DNA from 4 places in the Chromohalobacter sp. 48-RD10 genome. Region 1 is predicted to be linked to each of the others. Evidence: predicted binding sites of a transcription regulator. Region 1 holds the regulator's gene; each other region holds the start of a gene.
What was found. The regulator PhoB, encoded in region 1, activates phosphate uptake and scavenging genes when phosphate is short. The targets are predictions, from matches to a motif close to TGTCATANNNNTGTCANA.

Region 1 (5,326 bases):
TAATGGCGCGCGAGGCTGAGATCCTCGGTGGCGACGCCCCAATCGAAGCGCTGCATGTCCGAGAGCCTTTGCTGAAAACGCGGATTGCGACGTCGAGCACGCTTGAGCATGACACCCAACAGCCACAGCATCAGACGCAGTTTCATGCACGCCTCGCCACTTGGAAAAAGAAGGGAAAGGAGAAGCAATTGCACGGAGCGCCGGTGGATAGATGGCCCGAACACTCCGTGCCATCACTCACTTCACGGCGTCCTTGAGCGCCTTACCGGGCTTGAACGCCACGGTCTTGCTCGCCGGAATGGTCAGCGGCTTGCCCGTCTGCGGATTCTTGCCGGTGCGCGCGGCACGCTCGCGGACGGTGAAGGCACCGAACCCGATCAGCGAGACATCCTGGCCCTTGGAAACGGTACCTGTGATCTCATCGAGAATGACATTAAGGACCTGACTGGCCTTGTCCTTGGAAAGATCAGCACGATCAGCGATCGCCGCAGCGAGTTCTGGCTTGCGCATAAAGCCCTCCTGGTTTGGCAACGAATACGACATCTCTTTGATATCGCTTGTTGTTTTTCAATGAGCGAAACGAGCACCACGCCATCGGCGCAGCGCTGACACTACCCACCTGATGCGCCATACCGGTATCCACCAGCATGACGACCCAAGCTAGGGTAGCAACGGCGGGGCGATCCGCGCCAGCTCGACTTTCCGACGTACGCAAGCCCCTGTCAATGCAAACCCCAGCAAATGGCCGTTTTCATCCTCGGCGAGCGCACTGAGATCGTCGCCCTCGCCCTCGATCCGCCAACGTGCCGGTGCTTGGCGCGGCGGTAGTGACACCACCGGGCACGACGGGGTCTTGACCAATACCGGCCAGGCGCCGTAAGCGACCGGCGTCGACGTCCCGGTCAGGGTCGCCGCCAGCGCCTTGGCGCTGGCCTGCAGCGGTTGCACGTACATGGCGTTGAGCCCCGCCACACAGGCGCAATCACCCAATGCATGGATGCCCGGCTGCGCGCTCGCCAGGTAACGATCCGTCTGGATACCGGACTCGGAAACGGCGAGCCCGGCGGTATCGGCCAGCGCGGTACGCGGCGAGAGGCCGGTGGCAATCAATACCAGATCGGCGGACAACACCTCGCCATCGTCGAGCACCAGCGAGACTGCCTCGTCATCACGATGGAGCTGTGCGAGGCTACGTCCCAGGCGCAGGTCGGCGCCCGCCTTGCCCAGAGCGGTCCCCAGCACCTGGCCCAGCGGCAGCGGCAGAAGACGCGTCAGCGGCGTTTGTTCAGGGGCGACCAGTGCCACGCGATGGCCCCCGGCAAGCAGATCGTCGGCGAACTCGCAGCCCACCAGTCCGGCGCCGACGATCGCCACGCGCGCAGTGCCGCCATGGCGCGACAAGACGGCATGAAAACGCCGATAGTCGTCGAGATCGTTGATGGTGAAGACGCGATCGCGCACGTCGTACGCCACCGTGAAGGGCACGCTGGGCGCTGCCCCGGTGGCCAAGACCAGTTCGCCGTAGGGCAGGCGTTCCGCACCGATGGCCAGCGTCTGCGCTCGCGGGTCGATGGTATCGACCCGCGTGTGCGTACGCATGGTCAGCTGAAGCGCATCGGCCACCTCGAGGGGGGAGCGCATCACCAAACGCTCAGGGTGCATTCCCTTGGCAAAGCCCGTGGACAAAAGCGGTTTCGAATAGTCAGAGCCGCTATCGGCAGTGATCAGAGTGATGGCGCGCCGGGCATCGCGAGCACGTACCTGCCGGGCCAGTCCCAGACCGGCCATGCCGCTGCCGACGATGATCAAAGGGTCGCTCATTGGCGCCTCTTGCTACGCATGAAGAAGGGTGACGACGCGGCGATACGACAGCGCGGACGCTGCAATAACGCATCGTACACGCATGATACACTAATGTACTTTGAGCCTGATCTTACGCATGACACACAACCGTTTCAGCGCTAGCCCACACTGGCTGCCGGCCGCCGCCCAGCGCCCCCGCATGAGCCCCGCTTGGTGGCGTTGGGTAGCTTCGCGCGACTCGCTGACCGCACGCCTGCGCGCTGCCAGCACACAGCCCTTCGGAGTACGGCTGCTCGCTCAGGGAATCAGCCGCCCCCGGCGCGACGAAGCCCGGGCGCTGGGGCTCGACCCCCGGGCCCGTATCTGGCGGCGCGAGGTCATGCTGATGCTGGGCGAAACACCGTGGGTCGCGGCACGTTCGGTGGCCCCGCTAACGTCGCTCCACGGCGTGCGGCTGCAGTCGCTGGGAACACGTTCGCTGGGCAGCTGGTTGTTTCGCCAACCCGGCCTGGAACGCGGCCCTATCGAGATCATTCGGTCGCCGGCTCCCACGCTCGTCACGGCACACGGTCGCGCCGCGCCCTGGGGACGGCGCTCCGTCCTGCGCTTGGGGCGTACATCGATTCTCGTCCAGGAGTTCTTTCTCGACGCCATGGACGCTGACCTCGCGTTGTCATCACGCTAAGCTGACCATTCACGTTTCCACAGGAGAGCCCGATGTCCGCCGATTCATCCGACGCCGCGCGCCCCACCGGCCTGGCCCGCGTGCCGGATTTCCTGCGCCTGACGCGTCTGGACCGCCCCATCGGCACCTGGCTTCTGATGTGGCCGACGCTGTGGGCGCTATGGCTGGCGGCCGAGGGCGTACCCGAGCGCGGCACGCTGCTGATCTTCGTTATCGGCGTGTACGTGATGCGTGCCGCCGGTTGCGTGGTCAACGATTACGCCGACCGACATTTCGATGGCCACGTCAAGCGTACGCGTGACCGGCCATTGGCCACCGGGCGCATCTCCGAGAAGGAAGCCAAGGCCACCTTCACGATACTGGTGGTGATTGCCTTCGGCCTGGTCTGCCTGACCAATCTGCCCACCGTGCTGCTGTCATTCGCGGCGCTGGCGCTGGCGGCCACCTATCCGTTCATGAAGCGCTATACGCATTTCCCGCAGGTAGTGCTGGGGGCGGCCTTCTCGTGGGGTATTCCCATGGCATTCATGGCCATTCAGCACCAGGTACCGCTCGAGGCGTGGTTACTGCTGGCCGCCAACATCGCCTGGACGGTGGCCTACGACACCGAATACGCCATCGTCGACCGCGACGATGACCTCAGGGTAGGGATCAAATCCACGGCGGTCCTGTTCGGCCGCGCCGACCGGTTGATCATCGGGTTGTTGCAGGCCCTGACCGTGGTGCTGCTCGCCTGGATCGGCCTGCGTCTGGCGCTTGGCGGGTTCTTCTGGCTGGGGCTGGCCGCCATGGTGGCGATTTTCGTCTACCAACACTATTTGATTCGTTATCGTGAGCGCGACCCTTGCTTCCGCGCCTTCCTCAACAATCATTGGGCCGGGCTGGTGACCTTCGCGGGCATCGCCCTGGCGTTATGGCCTATATGACGCTATGAACTATAGGTAAAGAACGCGATTGTCACGAAAATGTCACATTAGCGCGTTGTAATCGTCATGCCGATGTCATTCATGAGTGATTCGTTTCATCGCGATCCGCAAGAGGCCCACGCCCATGACCGCCAAGACAGTGCTCATCGTCGATGACGAGGCGTCCATCCGCGAAATGATCGCGGTGGCGCTGGAAATGGCCGACTACCGCGTGTTGGAAGCCGACAACGCCCAGGCGGCGCACGCCATGGTGGTCGACGATCAACCCGATCTGCTGCTGCTGGACTGGATGATGCCTGGCACCAGCGGCATCGAACTGGCGCGACGTCTCAAGCGCGATACCACCACCGCCGAGCTGCCGATCATCCTGCTCACCGCCAAGAGCGAGGAAGACAACAAGATTCAGGGATTGGAAGCCGGCGCCGATGATTACATCACCAAGCCGTTCTCGCCGCGGGAACTGGTGGCACGCCTCAAGGCCGTGCTGCGACGTACCACGCCCACCGGGGTCGAGGACACGGTGGAAATCGACGGCTTGCGTCTCGATCCCGTCAGCCACCGGGTCAGCGCCAACGGCGAGGCGCTGGACGTGGGCCCCATCGAGTATCGGCTCCTGCAGTTCTTCATGACGCATCAGGAACGCGCCTACACCCGCAGCCAGTTGCTCGACCAGGTCTGGGGTGGCAATGTCTACGTCGAAGAGCGCACCGTCGACGTGCATATTCGCCGCCTGCGCAAGGTGCTCGGCGATGACCACCAACACCTCATCCAGACGGTACGCGGCACCGGTTATCGCTTCTCCACCAAGGAGTAGCGCACGTGTACTATTGGACCAATGAACTGTGGCGTCTGGCGTACCTCGTCATCGGTCTCGGTGTCCTCGGGTGGCTCTTCGGCGAACCCGGCTGGGGGCTGGCCGCCGGTCTGGGCCTCTACGTCTACCTGCATCTTCGCCATTTGCGTGCCCTGTATGTCTGGCTGACCCAACATCCACATGACACGCCACCGGTTGGCGCCGGGGTCTGGGGCGACCTGTTCGATCGCCTCTACAAGTATCAGAAGATCCAGCGTCAATCGCAGGCTCGCCTGCGCGATATCATCCGCCGCGTACAAGACTCCTGCGAGGCAATGCGCGATGCCGTGGTCATGCTCGACCATCACGGCGACCTAGAGTGGTGGAACAGTGCCGCGGCCCAGATGCTCGGCTTTCAAACCCCCCATGATCGCGGCCAGCACATCACCAACTTCCTGCGCGACCCGCGCTTCGTGGCCTATTTCAATGCCCGCGATTACCGCGAACCGCTGACTTTGGCCTCGCCGATACGCGATGATGTGACGCTGCAATACCAGGTCACGCTGTTCGGCGACGACGAGCGCTTGGTCATGGCGCGTGACATCTCGCAACTGCATCGCCTCGAGCAAATGCGACGCGACTTCGTGGCCAATGTGTCGCATGAGCTGCGCACCCCGCTCACCGTGTTGACCGGTTATCTCGAGACTTATCTCGATCAGGCCGATCAACTACCATCGCGCTGGCAGCGCGGCCTCGGCCAGATGCAGGAACAGACCCAGCGTATGCAGAACCTGGTCGAGGACCTACTGCTGTTGTCGAAGCTGGAAACCGACGAGACCCGCGACGATCCGGCCCCGCTGGACATGGCCACGCTGCTGGAAAACATTCGCGATGACGCTGCCAACCTCTGCGCGGGCAGTCATGAGATAGCCCTGGACATCCACACCGACCATTGCCTGCTGGGTGACGAAGGCGAGATGCGCAGCGCCGTTTCCAACCTGGTCTTCAATGCCGTGCGTTACACACCGCCGGGAAGCACCGTCACGCTGCGCTGGAAGCCCTGGAAGGAGGGTGCTGCGGTAGAGGTCGAGGATGACGGCGACGGTATCGACCCGGTAC
Region 2 (5,326 bases), on a different contig from region 1:
CAGAACGTCACCATGTTGCCGGAAACACTGGCCAACGAGCTGTGTTCGCTGAAGGAAGGCGAGGAGCGCCCGACCCTGGTCTGCACATTGGATATCCAGCGCGACGGCACTCTCGGCGACTATCGCTTCTTTGCCGCCAATGTCCGTTCGCATGCGCGTCTAGTGTATGACCAGATCTCCGACTGGCTGGAAGGCCAAGGCGATTGGGCCCCTGCCGACGAGGCCATGGCCACGCAGCTCAAGGCCTTGGCCGCGATGACCGAGGCCCGCAACGCATGGCGCGAGGAACACACGCTGGTGTTCAAGGACCGTCCCGATTATGCCTTCGACGTCGATGACGCGGGCAACGTGCTGGCGGTGCGTATCGAGGAACGTCGCACCGCTCAGCGCATGATCGAGGAGTCGATGATCGCAGCCAACGCCTGCTGCGCCGATCTGCTGGCTTCGCACGTGGGCCATGGCATCTTCAACGTGCATCAGGCGTTCGAACCTGAAAAGGCCGATCAGGCGATCGAGTTCCTGGCCACCCAGGACATCAACGTGGAACGCGAACAGTTGCTGGAACTCTCGCGCTACCGCGAGCTGCGCCGCGCCCTGGAAGCACGCGAGGACGCCTGGCTCGACGCACGCCTGCGCCGTTTCCAGGGCTATACCAACATGTCCGCCCAGCCTGGCCCGCACTTCGGGTTGGGACTGCCGGCATACGCCACCTGGACATCGCCCATCCGCAAGTACGGCGACATGGTCAATCACCGCCTGATCAAGCGCGTGCTCAAGGGCGAAAGCGCACCCGCCGAGGCCAGCCAGGCATTGACCGAGCAGCTCACCGAGCGGCGGCGCCTGAATCGCATGGCGGAACGTGACGTCAAGGATTGGCTCTACGTGCGCTATCTCGGCCCCTCCGCCGAAAAAGGCGAAGTTTTCGACGCCGAGATCATCGCCATCAACCGTGGCGGCATGCGGGTTCGGCTCTCCGCCAATGGTGCCACGGCGTTCGTTCCGGCACCATTCATGCACAGTGAACGCGACAAGGTCGCCATCGACGACAAGGAAGGCCGTATCCAGATCGAGGGCCAGCCGCGCTACAAGCTCGGCGACAGCGTTCAGGTCGCACTGGCCGAAGCCGTCGAGGCGACACGCTCGTTGGTCGCACGTCCCGCCGCATGAAGCTGGCCATGTCTTGCGTCACCAGAAGTGGACGCAAGGCATGGCATGTGCCAGCGTAATCTCATGACAGCGCGGTGACATTCCTACGACAAGCCCGTCAGGGCCCGAGCGGTCACTCCGTAACCAACCGGGAAGGTTTCAAGGAGTCACGCTTTGCATATCACCGATATCACGATGTTTTACGCACCTGCCAGCGGTGGAGTACGAACCTACCTCGAGGCCAAACGCAACCGCTTGGCGACACTGCCTGGCGTGATATCCAGCCTAGTGATTCCCGGTACCCGCCATGTAGTCAGTGAGTCCATCCATGAAATTCCCGCGCCACCGCTCCCCTTCAGCCAAGGGTATCGCTTTCCCCTGAGGCGAGAAGGCTGGCGGCGCGAACTGATTCAGATGGCGCCGGATCTCATCGAGGCCGGCGATCCTTACGTCACCGCTTGGGCCGCGCTTGATGCCGGCCGGACCTTGGACGTCCCCATAGTGGGATTTTACCACTCCGACCTACCTCGCCTGATCGGCAACCGTCTCGGGAACTGGACGCGCATTGCCCTCAAACGCTATGTCGAAAACCTCTACCGGCATTGCAACCGTGTCCTCGCGCCGAGTCGCGTCATCGCCGATAGACTTAATGGCCTTGGCCTCGACAATGTCGCCCTGCAATCGTTGGGGGTCGACTTGCAGACCTTCTCGCCCCAGCACCGCCAAGATACCTGTCGCCAGCGCTTGGGCCTCGACGACAATACGCGCCTGCTGATCTTCGTAGGGCGCGGCTCGCGCGAGAAGAACCTGCCGGTTCTGTTGGAAACCGCACGGCGCCTCGGAAAAGGCTACCACCTGCTGTTGATCGGGCCGCAGATGCCGCAACGCGTTCCTGACAACGTCAGCGTCATCGGCCGCTACACGGCCACCGCCGATGTCGCCGAGTGGTTGGCCAGCAGCGACATGCTGCTGCATGCCGGTACTCAAGAAACGTTCGGTCTGATCGCCCTGGAAGCCATGGCAAGTGGCATTCCAGTCGTCGCGGCACGCGCCGGCGCCCTAGCCGAGAATGTGCCCCTGGGCTGCGGACTGCTTTGTGAACCCCACTCGGCGGACGATATGGCACGCGCCGTGCGCGAACTCTGCGCCAATGCGCCCGAGGAACAAGGGCGTCGTGCCCGCCTGCATGTCGAACGCCATCACGATTGGGATATCGTGGTCTCCAGCCTGATGAAGCATTATCGTGAATTGACCGGACAACGCGTCAACACGGAGGGCCTTCAGCATGGCTGATCGCCACCTTTCCCTCGTCCTGCACGATGTCGCGCCGGAAACCTGGCCCGACTACACCAACTTCTTGGCCAGGGTCGACGCCCTGGCACATCGACACGGTCCGATCCCGATCACCTGGCTGGTGGTACCCGATTTTCACCATCGCAGCGACTGCCGCCGCGACGGCGTCTTCCTCGAGCACTTGCAACGCCGCCGAGCCATGGGCGATGAATTGGCCTTGCACGGTTATTATCATTGCGACGACGCGCCCGCGCCGCGCACGCCTCGCGACTGGTTCATGCGGCGCTTTTACACCTGGGAAGGCGAGTTCTACGCTCTCGACGAAGATGAGGCGGCACAGCGCCTGGACAAAGGCATCGACCTCTTTCGATCACAGGGCTGGCCACTCACCGGCTTCGTGGCGCCAGCCTGGCTCATGAGCCAAGGGGCGCGGCGAGCACTGGCCCAGCGCGACTTTTGCTACACTAGCGACCCGCAACATCTGTATACGCTGCCCAGCTTCATGCGCCTCGAGGCGCCGGGGCTGGTATGGAGTGCCCGTAGCGCCTGGCGTCGTGGCCTATCACGCCTGGCCAGCGAAACGCAGCGCTGGCGTAGCCGCCAGGCACCGCTGCTGCGCCTGGGACTACATCCCGTGGACATGCGCCACGCCAGCGTTCAGGCATACTGGCTCGCGGTTCTGGAGCGCCTGATCCACGAAGGACGTCGCCCTATCACCAAGTACGATTGGGTGACGGGGCAACGCCGGAGGGAGCAGCACGCCGCATGAAGCGCCTGGTGATATTGCTTTTTATCGGGTTGGTGGCGGCCATCAGTATCCCGCTGTTATTCGGCGGGCGCGCACTTTTCGGTGAACTCGCCTCATTTCCCTTGCAGCAACTGGCGTTTATGCTGCTGCTGATCGTCATCTGCTGGAACGTCAATGCCTTGCGGCTTCGCTTGCTGCTGGCGGGACGCGCCGGACACCTCGGTCAGACGCGCGCAGTGGGCATCGTGATGTCTACCGAGTTTGCCATCTGCGCCACCCCCGGCGGCACCGGGGGCTTACTGACGCTCCTAGGCTTGCTGGCACGACGCGGCGTTCGGCCCGCGCAGGCTTCGGCGATCTTCGCCGTCGATCAGTTGACTGACCTGCTCTTCTTTCTTTCCGCGCTGATAGGCGTCGCGCTCTATGTCCTCATCGAGGCCATCGATCTCAACCTCGGCTGGCTGGTGGGCTTGCCATCGTTGCTGCTGGTGTGCGGCTTCATCCTGCTGTGGCTGGTCATACGCCACTATGGACGCCTGCTCCAGGTCACCGGCAACTGGCTCGAGCGGTTCAAGGTGCGCCGCAAGGCACGCTTCGGGTTCGCTCGCCGCCTGCTGCATTTCCGTAACGCCTTGATCGAGACGCTACGCCTGCCTCGTCTGACCTTGTTGTCGGTCTTCGCCCTGTGCTGCACCCACTGGATGCTGCGTTACAGCGTCCTGTATCTGGCCGTGCAGGGCCTGGATGCCCATGTCGATTGGGCTTGGACCTTCCTGGTACAAATGCTCTCCATGGCGGCAGGACAGTTGAGTTTTCTGCCTGGGGGCGCAGGCGGTGCCGAACTGACCTCCACTGCCTTGCTGGCGCCGTTAATCGGCAAGCAAAGCGCCGCTGCAGCGGTGCTCATCTGGCGCTTCGTGACCTACTACTTCTACCTCATCGCTGGTGCGCCGGTCTTCTTGGCGTTGGCGGGACGTGCTTTCGTCAAACTGCTATCCCGGCGTCGGTAGTCACTTGCACGTTTTTACGAACGGTCGCGTTTTCAAGAAAGGCAGCGAGCGCAGGCCGTTTGCATAAAGCACTTGAAACGACGAAGGGCATCCCCGTAGGGATGCCCTTCGTCATGCTCACTGGCCGGCGACCCATGACCCGCCGGGCCTAGAGGCGACTTACCAACCCGTCGCTGCCTTCAGCGCATCGCCGATCTCGGCGAGCGAACGCACGGTCTTGACGCCTGCAGACTCGAGCGCGGTGAACTTCTCGTCCGCCGTACCCTTGCCACCAGCGATGATGGCACCGGCGTGGCCCATGCGCTTGCCCGGAGGCGCCGTTACACCGGCGATATAGGAGACCACCGGCTTTGAGACATGCTCCTTGACGTATGCTGCGGCTTCTTCTTCCGCCGTGCCGCCGATCTCGCCGATCATCACGATGGCTTCGGTCTGCGGGTCCTTCTCGAACATCTCGAGCATGTCGATGAAGGTGGATCCCGGGATCGGGTCGCCGCCGATGCCCACGCAAGTGGACTGGCCGAATCCATGATCGGTGGTCTGCTTGACGGCTTCATAGGTCAAGGTGCCGGAGCGCGATACGATGCCGACCTTGCCGGACTTGTGGATATGCCCCGGCATGATGCCGATCTTGGTCTCGCCCGGCGTGATCACCCCCGGGCAGTTCGGCCCGATCAGGCACACGCCCAACTCGTCGCACTTGGCCTTGACGTCGAGCATATCGAGGGTCGGAATTCCCTCGGTGATGCACACGATCAGCTTGATGCCGGCATTGGCGGCCTCAAGGATGGAATCCTTGCAGAACGGCGCGGGCACGTAGATCACGGAGGCTTCGGCACCGGTCGTGTCGACGGCTTCCTTGACAGTGTTGAACACCGGCAGGCCGAGGTGCGTCTGGCCACCCTTGCCTGGCGTCACGCCACCCACCATCTGAGTGCCGTAGGCAATCGCCTGCTCGGAGTGGAAGGTCCCCTGGCCACCGGTGAAGCCTTGGCAGATGACCTTGGTGCTTTTGTCGATCAGGATACTCATTACTTGCCCTCCGCTGCTTTGACGACCTGCTGGGCCGCGTCGGTCAAGCTGGTAGCAGCGATGATGTTCAGTCCGCTGGAGGCCAATTTCTCGGCAC
Region 3 (5,326 bases), on a different contig from region 1:
CCGCGTAGCGCGCTTCGCGATCAATCATCGACACCAGGCGGTCGTGCAGCACGAACGGCGCGTGCAGGAGCGTATCGATCTGACGCGGTTTGCCCATTCCCGAGAGCTGCTGAAAGACTTTGTGAACATCTTCGCACAGCGTCTCGTTGGCAGTGAGCAGACTGTAGTCGGTGTACAACTTGGCGGTCTTGGAGTGATAGTTGCCGGTGCCTAGATGCGCGTAGTAGCGCAGCGCACCGCGTTCACGGCGGACCATGTGGAGCATCTTGGCATGGGTCTTGTAGGCCATGACGCCGTAGATGACGATGGCGCCGGCTTCCTGAAGACGCGATGCCAGCGCGAGGTTGTCGGCCTCGTCGAAACGCGCCCGCAGCTCGATGACCACGGTGACTTCCTTACCGTTGCGTGCGGCATCGACCAGGGCGCTAACGATGGGCGAATCGGCGCCGGTTCGGTACAGGGTTTGCTTGATCGCCAGCACGTCCGGATCGCTGGCGGCCTCCTGGAGCCAGTCCTCGATCAGTGCAAACGACTGGAAGGGATGGTGCAGCAGAATGTCGTTCTGGGCGATCTGCGAGAACAGGCTGACGTCGCTCTTGACCTGACGCGGTAAACCGGGCGTGAAGGTGCGATACAAAAGATCGGGGCGGTCGACGTCGCTGAGTACCGACATCAGCCGGGTAAGGTTGACCGGGCCGGATACGCGGTACAGATCCGCCGCCTCGAGTTCGAACTGGGTGAGCAGGAAGTGCGTCAACCGGTCGGGGCAATTATCGGCCACCTCGAGGCGTACGCCGCTGCCATAGCGTCGTGCCAGCAGTTCCCCGCGCAAGGCCGAGGCCAGGTCCGAAACGTCTTCGGGGTCAACGGCCAGATCGGCGTTGCGCGTCAGGCGGAATTGGTAGCAACCGCGCACCTGCATGCCGGGAAATACCTCCTGAGCATGGGCGTGGATCATCGACGACAGGAAGACATATTCGGTATAGCCAGCCTCGCTCAGCTCGCGTGGCAGGCGCATCAAGCGTGGCAGCGAGCGTGGTGCGGGCAGGATGGCAAGTCCCCCTTCACGACCGAAGGCATCGGTGCCTTCGAGTTCGACGATGAAGTTCAAGCTCTTGTTAACCAGGCGCGGAAAGGGATGCGAAGGGTCGAGGCCGATGGGGCTGATCACCGGCATGATCTCCTCGGCAAAATACTCGCGTACCCAATCGGCCTGGGCCTCGGTCCACTGCGTACGGCGCCGGAAGCGTAGGCCCTGTTCCTCGAGCGCGGGAATCAACGTCTCGTTGAGGATGTGGTATTGCCGCTCGACCTGCTCGTGGGCGATGCGCGATATCTCGGTCAGCACCTGGCGTGGCGGCATGCCATCGGCGCCGCTTTCCTCGCGGGCCAGGGCGATCTGATGCTTGAGTCCGGCCACGCGAATCTCGAAGAACTCGTCCAGATTGGAAGAGAAGATCAGCAGGAACATCAGCCGGTTGAGCAGCGGATGCGAAGGGTCCAGGGACTGCTCGAGTACACGGATATTGAACTGCAGGTGCGAGAGCTCACGGTTGAAGTACAGTACTGGATCGTCGAGATCGGCCCCGGGGGATGGCGCGGGCTTGGCGTGAATGCCCGTGCGCGTGCGGTTGACGCGAAGCGGGGGTGTTTCACCGCCCTCCTGAGAGGTGACGTTGTCGCTACCGAGGGGAACATCGGAAGAGCGCGTACCGTCCATCATGAGCTCCCTGTCGTCGGGGGTGACCAACTATTGGGGCGACAGTATGACGCTCCTTTGTGACAGATATATGACAGTGGCGGCGGGCTAGAAGAGCGGTCCACCTATCGGGATATCAGCTTTCGCTATGTGACTCGTCATCAGTGTCGTGCCGGCGACGCGGAACCAGGCGGCCGAAGAGAATGCCGATCTCGAACAGCAGCCACATGGGGACGGCGAGCAGGCTCTGGGAGACCACATCCGGGGGTGTCATCAGCATGCCGACCACGAAGCAGCCGACGAGCACGTAGGGGCGTTTCTTGCCGAGACTCTCGACACTGGTCGCGCCGGTCCAGATCAGCAGGAAAGTGGCGATGGGAATCTCGAAGGCCGCACCGAAGGCGAAGAAAAGCTTGAGCACGAAATTGAGATACTGATTGATATCGGTCATGACCGTGACGTTCTCCGGCCCGGTGTGGACAAAGAAGTCGAACAACAGGGGGAAGACCGCGAAATAGGCGAAGGCCACGCCGCCGTAGAACAACAGGATGCTCGAGGCGAGCAGGGGAAATGCCAACGTCTTCTCGTGCCGGTAGAGGCCCGGCGCGATGAATGCCCAGGCCTGGTAGAGCACGAAGGGAACGGCGATGAACAAGGCCGTGAACAGCGTCAGCTTGAAAGGCGCCAGGAACGGTGAGGCCACCTCGGTGGCGATCATCTGCGCGCCTTCTGGCAAGAGCGCCATCAGCGGGTCGGCAACGAAGCTGTAGATGTCATTGGAGAAGGCGTAAAGCGCCGCGAAGATGGCGACGATCACGGCTACCGCCTTGACTAGCCGCGAGCGCAGCTCGATCAGGTGTTCGACCAGGGGTGTCTGGGCGTGCTCCTCCGGCTCGCGAGACGATGTATCGCTCATGGGGTGTTGGAATCCTTGGCGGACGAGGCATCGGGTGTTTCACGGGAGGTGGCAGGACGTGCCGCCGAGGCGTCATCATCCGGTCCAGGTGCCGCCGGGTCCCGGCGTGATCTGGCGTGATGCGTATCGGTGTCGTCGGCGTGGCGTTCGACCCCGTCGCGGACCTTGTGCAGACCGGCATCGAGCTTGCGTTGTTGCTCGTTGAGCTTCTGGCGCAGATCCTCGGCTTCCAGCTGTGCGTTGATTTCACGCTGCATGCCGGACACTGTGCGCTTGATCTTGCCGATCCATAGGCCCACGGTGCGCGCCGCCGTGGGCAGACGCTCGGGCCCTAGCACCAACAGGGCCACGACACCGATGATCATCAGTTCGAGAAAGCCCATATCGAACATGGCGGTTACTTCCGCTCGGAGGTTTCGTCGGCCTTGGACGATGGAGAGGCTTTCGATTGGGTGTCGAGCGTCTCGTCGTTTGCCTCATGCTCGACACGCTGCTGCCTCGTGTCCTCGTCGTCTTGCGCTTTTTGCTGTTCCTCTTCGCCGACGGCGCTCTTGAAGCCTTTAACGGCGCCTCCCAGGTCGCTGCCGAGGTTGCGGAGCTTCTTGGTACCGAAGATCAGGATGACGATGCCGAGAACGATCAGCAGTTGCCAGATACTGATTCCACCTAACATGGGAGCTCTCCTTCATGCTCGGATGTGGCCGAGCCGATTAGCGTGATTGTCGTGCCGCCTTCTCGTCCAGGCCGGAGACGCCGAAGCGACGGGCCAGCTCGTCCAGAACGGCTTGGTGATCGATGTCCAGATGCGACAGCATCACCAGGCTATGAAACCACAGGTCGGCGGTTTCGGCGACCAATGCCTGACGCGTTTTATCGTCGCCGTGTTCGGCATCCTTGGCGGCAAGCAGGGTTTCGGTAGCCTCCTCACCAACTTTCTCCAGGATCTTGTTGAGGCCCTGGGCATGGAGCTTGGCAACGTACGAGCTGTCGGGGGCGGCATGGCGGCGTGCGGCCAGGACGTCCGATAGCTGGGAAAGCGTATCACTCATGATGTGACGGTTCCGAGACAAAGAGGATGATGGGTAGATGATAGCAGCAACATTGCGCGCTGAGAGGGGATGTTAACGCCAGGCAATCAATAGCAGGCCGAGCGCGGCGGCGGTGAGCACTGGCCAGGGCTGATTATGCGCCCATTCCCAGAGAGGCTGCCAAGCTAAAGCGATGGCAACCAACAGCGTTCCGAAGCGTAGCCGTCGCGCCCGTGTTCCGGCACCGCGCAAGCGCCGCCGCAAGGCATTGAGCGCCTCGGTTTGCTGGCGCTGCTGGCGGTGGCTGTCTTCATTGCGGGTGAGGGCCTGGTGGGCTAGCACGGGCAGCTCGGGCAACTGTCGCGAGAGTTCGGGCGCGTGCTTGGTCAAGGCGTCCCAGAAGCCGCGTGGCCCGGCGCGCTCCTTCATCCACTGTTCCAGGTAAGGCTTGGCGGTGCTCCACAAGTCCAGGTCCGGGTACAACTGGCGGCCGAGCCCTTCGATGTTGAGCAGCGTTTTCTGCAACAGCACCAACTGCGGCTGGACTTCCATGTTGAAGCGCCGCGCGGTCTGAAACAGCCCCAGCAGCACCTGGCCGAAGGAAATGTCCTTGAGCGGCTTCTCGAGAATCGGCTCGCAGACCGCACGAATGGCGGCGGCGAACTCGTTGGCGCGGGTGTCCTCGCCGACCCAGCCCGATTCGATGTGCAATACGGCGACTTCGTAGTAGTCCTGGCGGAAGAAAGCGAGCAGGTTGCGGGCCAGGTAATCCTGGTCCTCGCGGGTCAGGCTGCCGACGATCCCGCAATCGATGGCGATGTACTGCGGATCGTGCGGATTGTCGGCGGACACGAAGATATTGCCGGGGTGCATGTCGGCATGGAAGAAGTTATCGCGAAACACCTGGGTGAAGAAGATCTCCACACCGCGCTCGGCGAGTCGGCGCAAGTCGATGCCGGCCGCTTGCAGGGCGTCCATGTCGGCCACCGGAATGCCGTGGATACGCTCCTGAACCATTACCTGCTTGCGTGTCAGCGACCAGTGAATCGCCGGCACGTAAAGCAGCGGCGAATCGCGGAAGTTGCGCTTGAGTTGCGAGGTGTTGGCCGCTTCCTTGTGCAGATCCAGTTCATCGAACAGCGTGGCCTCGTAGTCGGCAACGACCTCGACGGGACGTAGACGCTTGGCTTCGGGAACACGCTTGAGCAGGTGCGCGAAGGTATACAGCAGGCCGATGTCCTTGCGTATCACGCCATCGATGTTGGGGCGAATGATCTTGACCACTACCTCTTCGCCGCTGTGCAGGCGCGCGCCGTGCACCTGGGCGATCGAGGCCGAGGCAAGCGGGTCGCGAGTAAACTCGGCGAAGGCGGCATCGATGTCCATGCCGAGTTCTTCTTCTACCAGCGCACGGGCCTGCTCGCCGGGAAACGGCGGTACCTGATCCTGTAGACGTTTGAGTTCGTCAGCAATATCCGGCGGTAGAAGATCACGGCGGGTGGATAGCATCTGGCCGAACTTGACGAAAATCGGGCCCAGGTCTTCGAGCGCCAGGCGTAGGCGCTTGCCCCGAGTATGCGCTCCGGTGGGCAGCAAGCGCAGTGGCGAGAGCTTCATCGCCACGCGCAGTATGCCGGGGAGGCGCGCTGCGGGAATCAGGGTGTCGAGGCGGAAACGCGCGAT
Region 4 (5,326 bases), on a different contig from region 1:
CACGTGCCAATGTCGCGCATGCGTTGCTCGAGGTAATGCGCAACCGAGAATTGCGCCAACATGAGTTTTCCCTGCTCGATGGCAATACGGCGATTGATGAGGCGCTGTGCTGATCCAGCGCTCGGCAGGACATCGCGCTTATCCCCCGCTTTTCCCCGCCAGGCGTTGGTTGGCGAGGGATACACGAACCCGTATAGTATCGACTTACTCCCCCCAACCGAATGTGTCTCGATGCTGCAGAACAACTCCGCGCTTGCCCAGCTCAAGCAACAGATTCGTGAAACCACCCCGCGTGTTCAAGGGGTGATCAAGGCCACTGATCGCGGTTTCGGCTTTATCGAAACCGAGGACGGCACCTCCTATTTCGTTCCGCCCCCCGCCATGAAGCAGGTACTGCATGGCGACCGCGTCGATGCGCTGGTCAAGCAGGAGGGAGACAAGACCTCCGCCGAGCCCGATACGCTCCTCGAAGCGGGACTCGAGCGTTTCGTGGCGCGACTGGTCAAGCGCGATGGGCGCCTCAGTGTCGTTCCCGACCATCCGTTGATCAGCAACCAGTTGCGCGCACGCCTCAAGAACTCGCTCGACGAAAGTACGCTCGGTGACGGCGACTGGGTCGTGGCACACTTGGTGCGCCACCCGCTCAAGCCCGACGACCGCGGGTTCTTCGCCCAAGTCGACGAGCTCGTAGTCAAGGCCGACAACCCCGCCGTGCCGTGGCGCGTGACCCTGGCGCGCCATGCGCTGGAACAGGCGTCGCCGCAATTCGGCGAGCAGTGGCCGCTGCACGATGAAGGCCTCGAGCGCGAAGACTGGACTGCAACGCCCTTTTTCACCATCGACGGTGAAAAGACCCGCGACATGGACGACGCTCTGCACATCGAGACGCACGAAGATGGCTGGCGTCTCAGCGTGGCGATCGCCGATCCTACGGCATACGTCCGTGAGGGTGATCCGGTCGATCTGGAAGCGCAGACCCGCGCCTTCACCGTGTACCTGCCAGGCCAGAACGTCACCATGTTGCCGGAAACACTGGCCAACGAGCTGTGCTCGCTGAAGGAAGGCGAGGAGCGCCCGACCCTGGTCTGTACATTGGACATCCAGCGCGACGGCACCCTAGGCGACTATCGATTCTTCGCCGCCAATGTCCGTTCGCATGCACGTCTGGTGTACGACCAGATCTCCGACTGGCTGGAAGGCCAAGGCGATTGGGCCCCTGCCGACGAGGCCATGGCTACGCAGCTCAAGGCCTTGGCCGCGATGACCGAGGCCCGCAACGCATGGCGCCAGGAACACACGCTGGTGTTCAAGGACCGTCCCGATTATGCCTTCGACGTCGATGACGCGGGCAACGTGCTAGCGGTGCGTATCGAGGAACGCCGTACCGCTCAGCGCATGATCGAGGAGTCGATGATCGCGGCCAACGCCTGCTGCGCCGATCTGCTGGCTTCGCACGTGGGCCATGGCATCTTCAACGTGCATCAGGCGTTCGAGCCCGAGAAGGCCGATCAGGCGATCGAGTTCCTGGCCACCCAAGACATCAACGTGGAACGCGAACAGTTGCTGGAACTCTCGCGCTACCGCGAGCTGCGCCGCGCCCTGGAAGCACGCGAGGACGCCTGGCTCGACGCACGCCTGCGCCGTTTCCAAGGCTATACCAACATGTCCGCCCAGCCTGGCCCGCACTTCGGGTTGGGACTGCCGGCATACGCCACCTGGACATCGCCCATCCGCAAGTACGGCGACATGGTCAATCACCGCCTGATCAAGCGCGTGCTCAAGGGCGAAAGCGCACCCGCCGAGGCCAGCCAGGCATTGACCGAGCAGCTCACCGAGCGGCGGCGCCTGAATCGCATGGCGGAACGTGACGTCAAGGATTGGCTCTACGTGCGCTATCTCGGCCCCTCCGCCGAAAAAGGCGAAGTTTTCGACGCCGAGATCATCGCCATCAACCGTGGCGGCATGCGGGTTCGGCTCTCCGCCAATGGTGCCACGGCGTTCGTTCCGGCACCATTCATGCACAGTGAACGCGACAAGGTCGCCATCGACGACAAGGAAGGCCGTATCCAGATCGAGGGCCAGCCGCGCTACAAGCTCGGCGACAGCGTTCAGGTCGCACTGGCCGAAGCCGTCGAGGCGACACGCTCGTTGGTCGCACGTCCCGCCGCATGAAGCTGGCCATGTCTTGCGTCACCAGAAGTGGACGCAAGGCATGGCATGTGCCAGCGTAATCTCATGACAGCGCGGTGACATTCCTACGACAAGCCCGTCAGGGCCCGAGCGGTCACTCCGTAACCAACCGGGAAGGTTTCAAGGAGTCACGCTTTGCATATCACCGATATCACGATGTTTTACGCACCTGCCAGCGGTGGAGTACGAACCTACCTCGAGGCCAAACGCAACCGCTTGGCGACACTGCCTGGCGTGATATCCAGCCTAGTGATTCCCGGTACCCGCCATGTAGTCAGTGAGTCCATCCATGAAATTCCCGCGCCACCGCTCCCCTTCAGCCAAGGGTATCGCTTTCCCCTGAGGCGAGAAGGCTGGCGGCGCGAACTGATTCAGATGGCGCCGGATCTCATCGAGGCCGGCGATCCTTACGTCACCGCTTGGGCCGCGCTTGATGCCGGCCGGACCTTGGACGTCCCCATAGTGGGATTTTACCACTCCGACCTACCTCGCCTGATCGGCAACCGTCTCGGGAACTGGACGCGCATTGCCCTCAAACGCTATGTCGAAAACCTCTACCGGCATTGCAACCGTGTCCTCGCGCCGAGTCGCGTCATCGCCGATAGACTTAATGGCCTTGGCCTCGACAATGTCGCCCTGCAATCGTTGGGGGTCGACTTGCAGACCTTCTCGCCCCAGCACCGCCAAGATACCTGTCGCCAGCGCTTGGGCCTCGACGACAATACGCGCCTGCTGATCTTCGTAGGGCGCGGCTCGCGCGAGAAGAACCTGCCGGTTCTGTTGGAAACCGCACGGCGCCTCGGAAAAGGCTACCACCTGCTGTTGATCGGGCCGCAGATGCCGCAACGCGTTCCTGACAACGTCAGCGTCATCGGCCGCTACACGGCCACCGCCGATGTCGCCGAGTGGTTGGCCAGCAGCGACATGCTGCTGCATGCCGGTACTCAAGAAACGTTCGGTCTGATCGCCCTGGAAGCCATGGCAAGTGGCATTCCAGTCGTCGCGGCACGCGCCGGCGCCCTAGCCGAGAATGTGCCCCTGGGCTGCGGACTGCTTTGTGAACCCCACTCGGCGGACGATATGGCACGCGCCGTGCGCGAACTCTGCGCCAATGCGCCCGAGGAACAAGGGCGTCGTGCCCGCCTGCATGTCGAACGCCATCACGATTGGGATATCGTGGTCTCCAGCCTGATGAAGCATTATCGTGAATTGACCGGACAACGCGTCAACACGGAGGGCCTTCAGCATGGCTGATCGCCACCTTTCCCTCGTCCTGCACGATGTCGCGCCGGAAACCTGGCCCGACTACACCAACTTCTTGGCCAGGGTCGACGCCCTGGCACATCGACACGGTCCGATCCCGATCACCTGGCTGGTGGTACCCGATTTTCACCATCGCAGCGACTGCCGCCGCGACGGCGTCTTCCTCGAGCACTTGCAACGCCGCCGAGCCATGGGCGATGAATTGGCCTTGCACGGTTATTATCATTGCGACGACGCGCCCGCGCCGCGCACGCCTCGCGACTGGTTCATGCGGCGCTTTTACACCTGGGAAGGCGAGTTCTACGCTCTCGACGAAGATGAGGCGGCACAGCGCCTGGACAAAGGCATCGACCTCTTTCGATCACAGGGCTGGCCACTCACCGGCTTCGTGGCGCCAGCCTGGCTCATGAGCCAAGGGGCGCGGCGAGCACTGGCCCAGCGCGACTTTTGCTACACTAGCGACCCGCAACATCTGTATACGCTGCCCAGCTTCATGCGCCTCGAGGCGCCGGGGCTGGTATGGAGTGCCCGTAGCGCCTGGCGTCGTGGCCTATCACGCCTGGCCAGCGAAACGCAGCGCTGGCGTAGCCGCCAGGCACCGCTGCTGCGCCTGGGACTACATCCCGTGGACATGCGCCACGCCAGCGTTCAGGCATACTGGCTCGCGGTTCTGGAGCGCCTGATCCACGAAGGACGTCGCCCTATCACCAAGTACGATTGGGTGACGGGGCAACGCCGGAGGGAGCAGCACGCCGCATGAAGCGCCTGGTGATATTGCTTTTTATCGGGTTGGTGGCGGCCATCAGTATCCCGCTGTTATTCGGCGGGCGCGCACTTTTCGGTGAACTCGCCTCATTTCCCTTGCAGCAACTGGCGTTTATGCTGCTGCTGATCGTCATCTGCTGGAACGTCAATGCCTTGCGGCTTCGCTTGCTGCTGGCGGGACGCGCCGGACACCTCGGTCAGACGCGCGCAGTGGGCATCGTGATGTCTACCGAGTTTGCCATCTGCGCCACCCCCGGCGGCACCGGGGGCTTACTGACGCTCCTAGGCTTGCTGGCACGACGCGGCGTTCGGCCCGCGCAGGCTTCGGCGATCTTCGCCGTCGATCAGTTGACTGACCTGCTCTTCTTTCTTTCCGCGCTGATAGGCGTCGCGCTCTATGTCCTCATCGAGGCCATCGATCTCAACCTCGGCTGGCTGGTGGGCTTGCCATCGTTGCTGCTGGTGTGCGGCTTCATCCTGCTGTGGCTGGTCATACGCCACTATGGACGCCTGCTCCAGGTCACCGGCAACTGGCTCGAGCGGTTCAAGGTGCGCCGCAAGGCACGCTTCGGGTTCGCTCGCCGCCTGCTGCATTTCCGTAACGCCTTGATCGAGACGCTACGCCTGCCTCGTCTGACCTTGTTGTCGGTCTTCGCCCTGTGCTGCACCCACTGGATGCTGCGTTACAGCGTCCTGTATCTGGCCGTGCAGGGCCTGGATGCCCATGTCGATTGGGCTTGGACCTTCCTGGTACAAATGCTCTCCATGGCGGCAGGACAGTTGAGTTTTCTGCCTGGGGGCGCAGGCGGTGCCGAACTGACCTCCACTGCCTTGCTGGCGCCGTTAATCGGCAAGCAAAGCGCCGCTGCAGCGGTGCTCATCTGGCGCTTCGTGACCTACTACTTCTACCTCATCGCTGGTGCGCCGGTCTTCTTGGCGTTGGCGGGACGTGCTTTCGTCAAACTGCTATCCCGGCGTCGGTAGTCACTTGCACGTTTTTACGAACGGTCGCGTTTTCAAGAAAGGCAGCGAGCGCAGGCCGTTTGCATAAAGCACTTGAAACGACGAAGGGCATCCCCGTAGGGATGCCCTTCGTCATGCTCACTGG

Region 2: the regulator PhoB is predicted to act here: its motif matches at 1,241-1,258, upstream of OP496_RS14570 (glycosyltransferase family 1 protein).
Region 3: the regulator PhoB is predicted to act here: its motif matches at 1,779-1,796, upstream of ppk1 (polyphosphate kinase 1).
Region 4: the regulator PhoB is predicted to act here: its motif matches at 2,246-2,263, upstream of OP496_RS01760 (glycosyltransferase family 1 protein).

The regions. Positions count from the first base shown of each region.
Region 1 is NZ_JARANX010000003.1:70,804-76,129, reverse strand. Features, by position in the region: gene OP496_RS05265 (hypothetical protein) at 1-146, opposite strand, end outside; gene OP496_RS05260 (HU family DNA-binding protein) at 238-510, opposite strand; gene OP496_RS05255 (FAD-dependent oxidoreductase) at 661-1,821, opposite strand; gene OP496_RS05250 (chorismate lyase) at 1,940-2,488, shown strand; gene ubiA (4-hydroxybenzoate octaprenyltransferase) at 2,521-3,414, shown strand; gene phoB (phosphate regulon transcriptional regulator PhoB) at 3,539-4,228, shown strand; gene phoR (phosphate regulon sensor histidine kinase PhoR) at 4,234-5,326, shown strand, end outside.
Region 2 is NZ_JARANX010000020.1:23,683-29,008, reverse strand. Features, by position in the region: partial or broken gene OP496_RS14575 (exoribonuclease II) at 1-1,167, shown strand, start outside; gene OP496_RS14570 (glycosyltransferase family 1 protein) at 1,321-2,439, shown strand; gene OP496_RS14565 (polysaccharide deacetylase family protein) at 2,432-3,208, shown strand; gene OP496_RS14560 (lysylphosphatidylglycerol synthase transmembrane domain-containing protein) at 3,205-4,197, shown strand; gene sucD (succinate--CoA ligase subunit alpha) at 4,357-5,229, opposite strand; gene sucC (ADP-forming succinate--CoA ligase subunit beta) at 5,229-5,326, opposite strand, start outside.
Region 3 is NZ_JARANX010000016.1:17,030-22,355, reverse strand. Features, by position in the region: gene ppk1 (polyphosphate kinase 1) at 1-1,720, opposite strand, end outside; gene tatC (twin-arginine translocase subunit TatC) at 1,836-2,615, opposite strand; gene tatB (Sec-independent protein translocase protein TatB) at 2,612-3,007, opposite strand; gene tatA (Sec-independent protein translocase subunit TatA) at 3,013-3,288, opposite strand; gene OP496_RS13775 (phosphoribosyl-ATP diphosphatase) at 3,326-3,664, opposite strand; gene ubiB (ubiquinone biosynthesis regulatory protein kinase UbiB) at 3,737-5,326, opposite strand, start outside.
Region 4 is NZ_JARANX010000001.1:388,434-393,759, forward strand. Features, by position in the region: gene OP496_RS01750 (SDR family oxidoreductase) at 1-113, shown strand, start outside; gene OP496_RS01755 (exoribonuclease II) at 232-2,172, shown strand; gene OP496_RS01760 (glycosyltransferase family 1 protein) at 2,326-3,444, shown strand; gene OP496_RS01765 (polysaccharide deacetylase family protein) at 3,437-4,213, shown strand; gene OP496_RS01770 (lysylphosphatidylglycerol synthase transmembrane domain-containing protein) at 4,210-5,202, shown strand.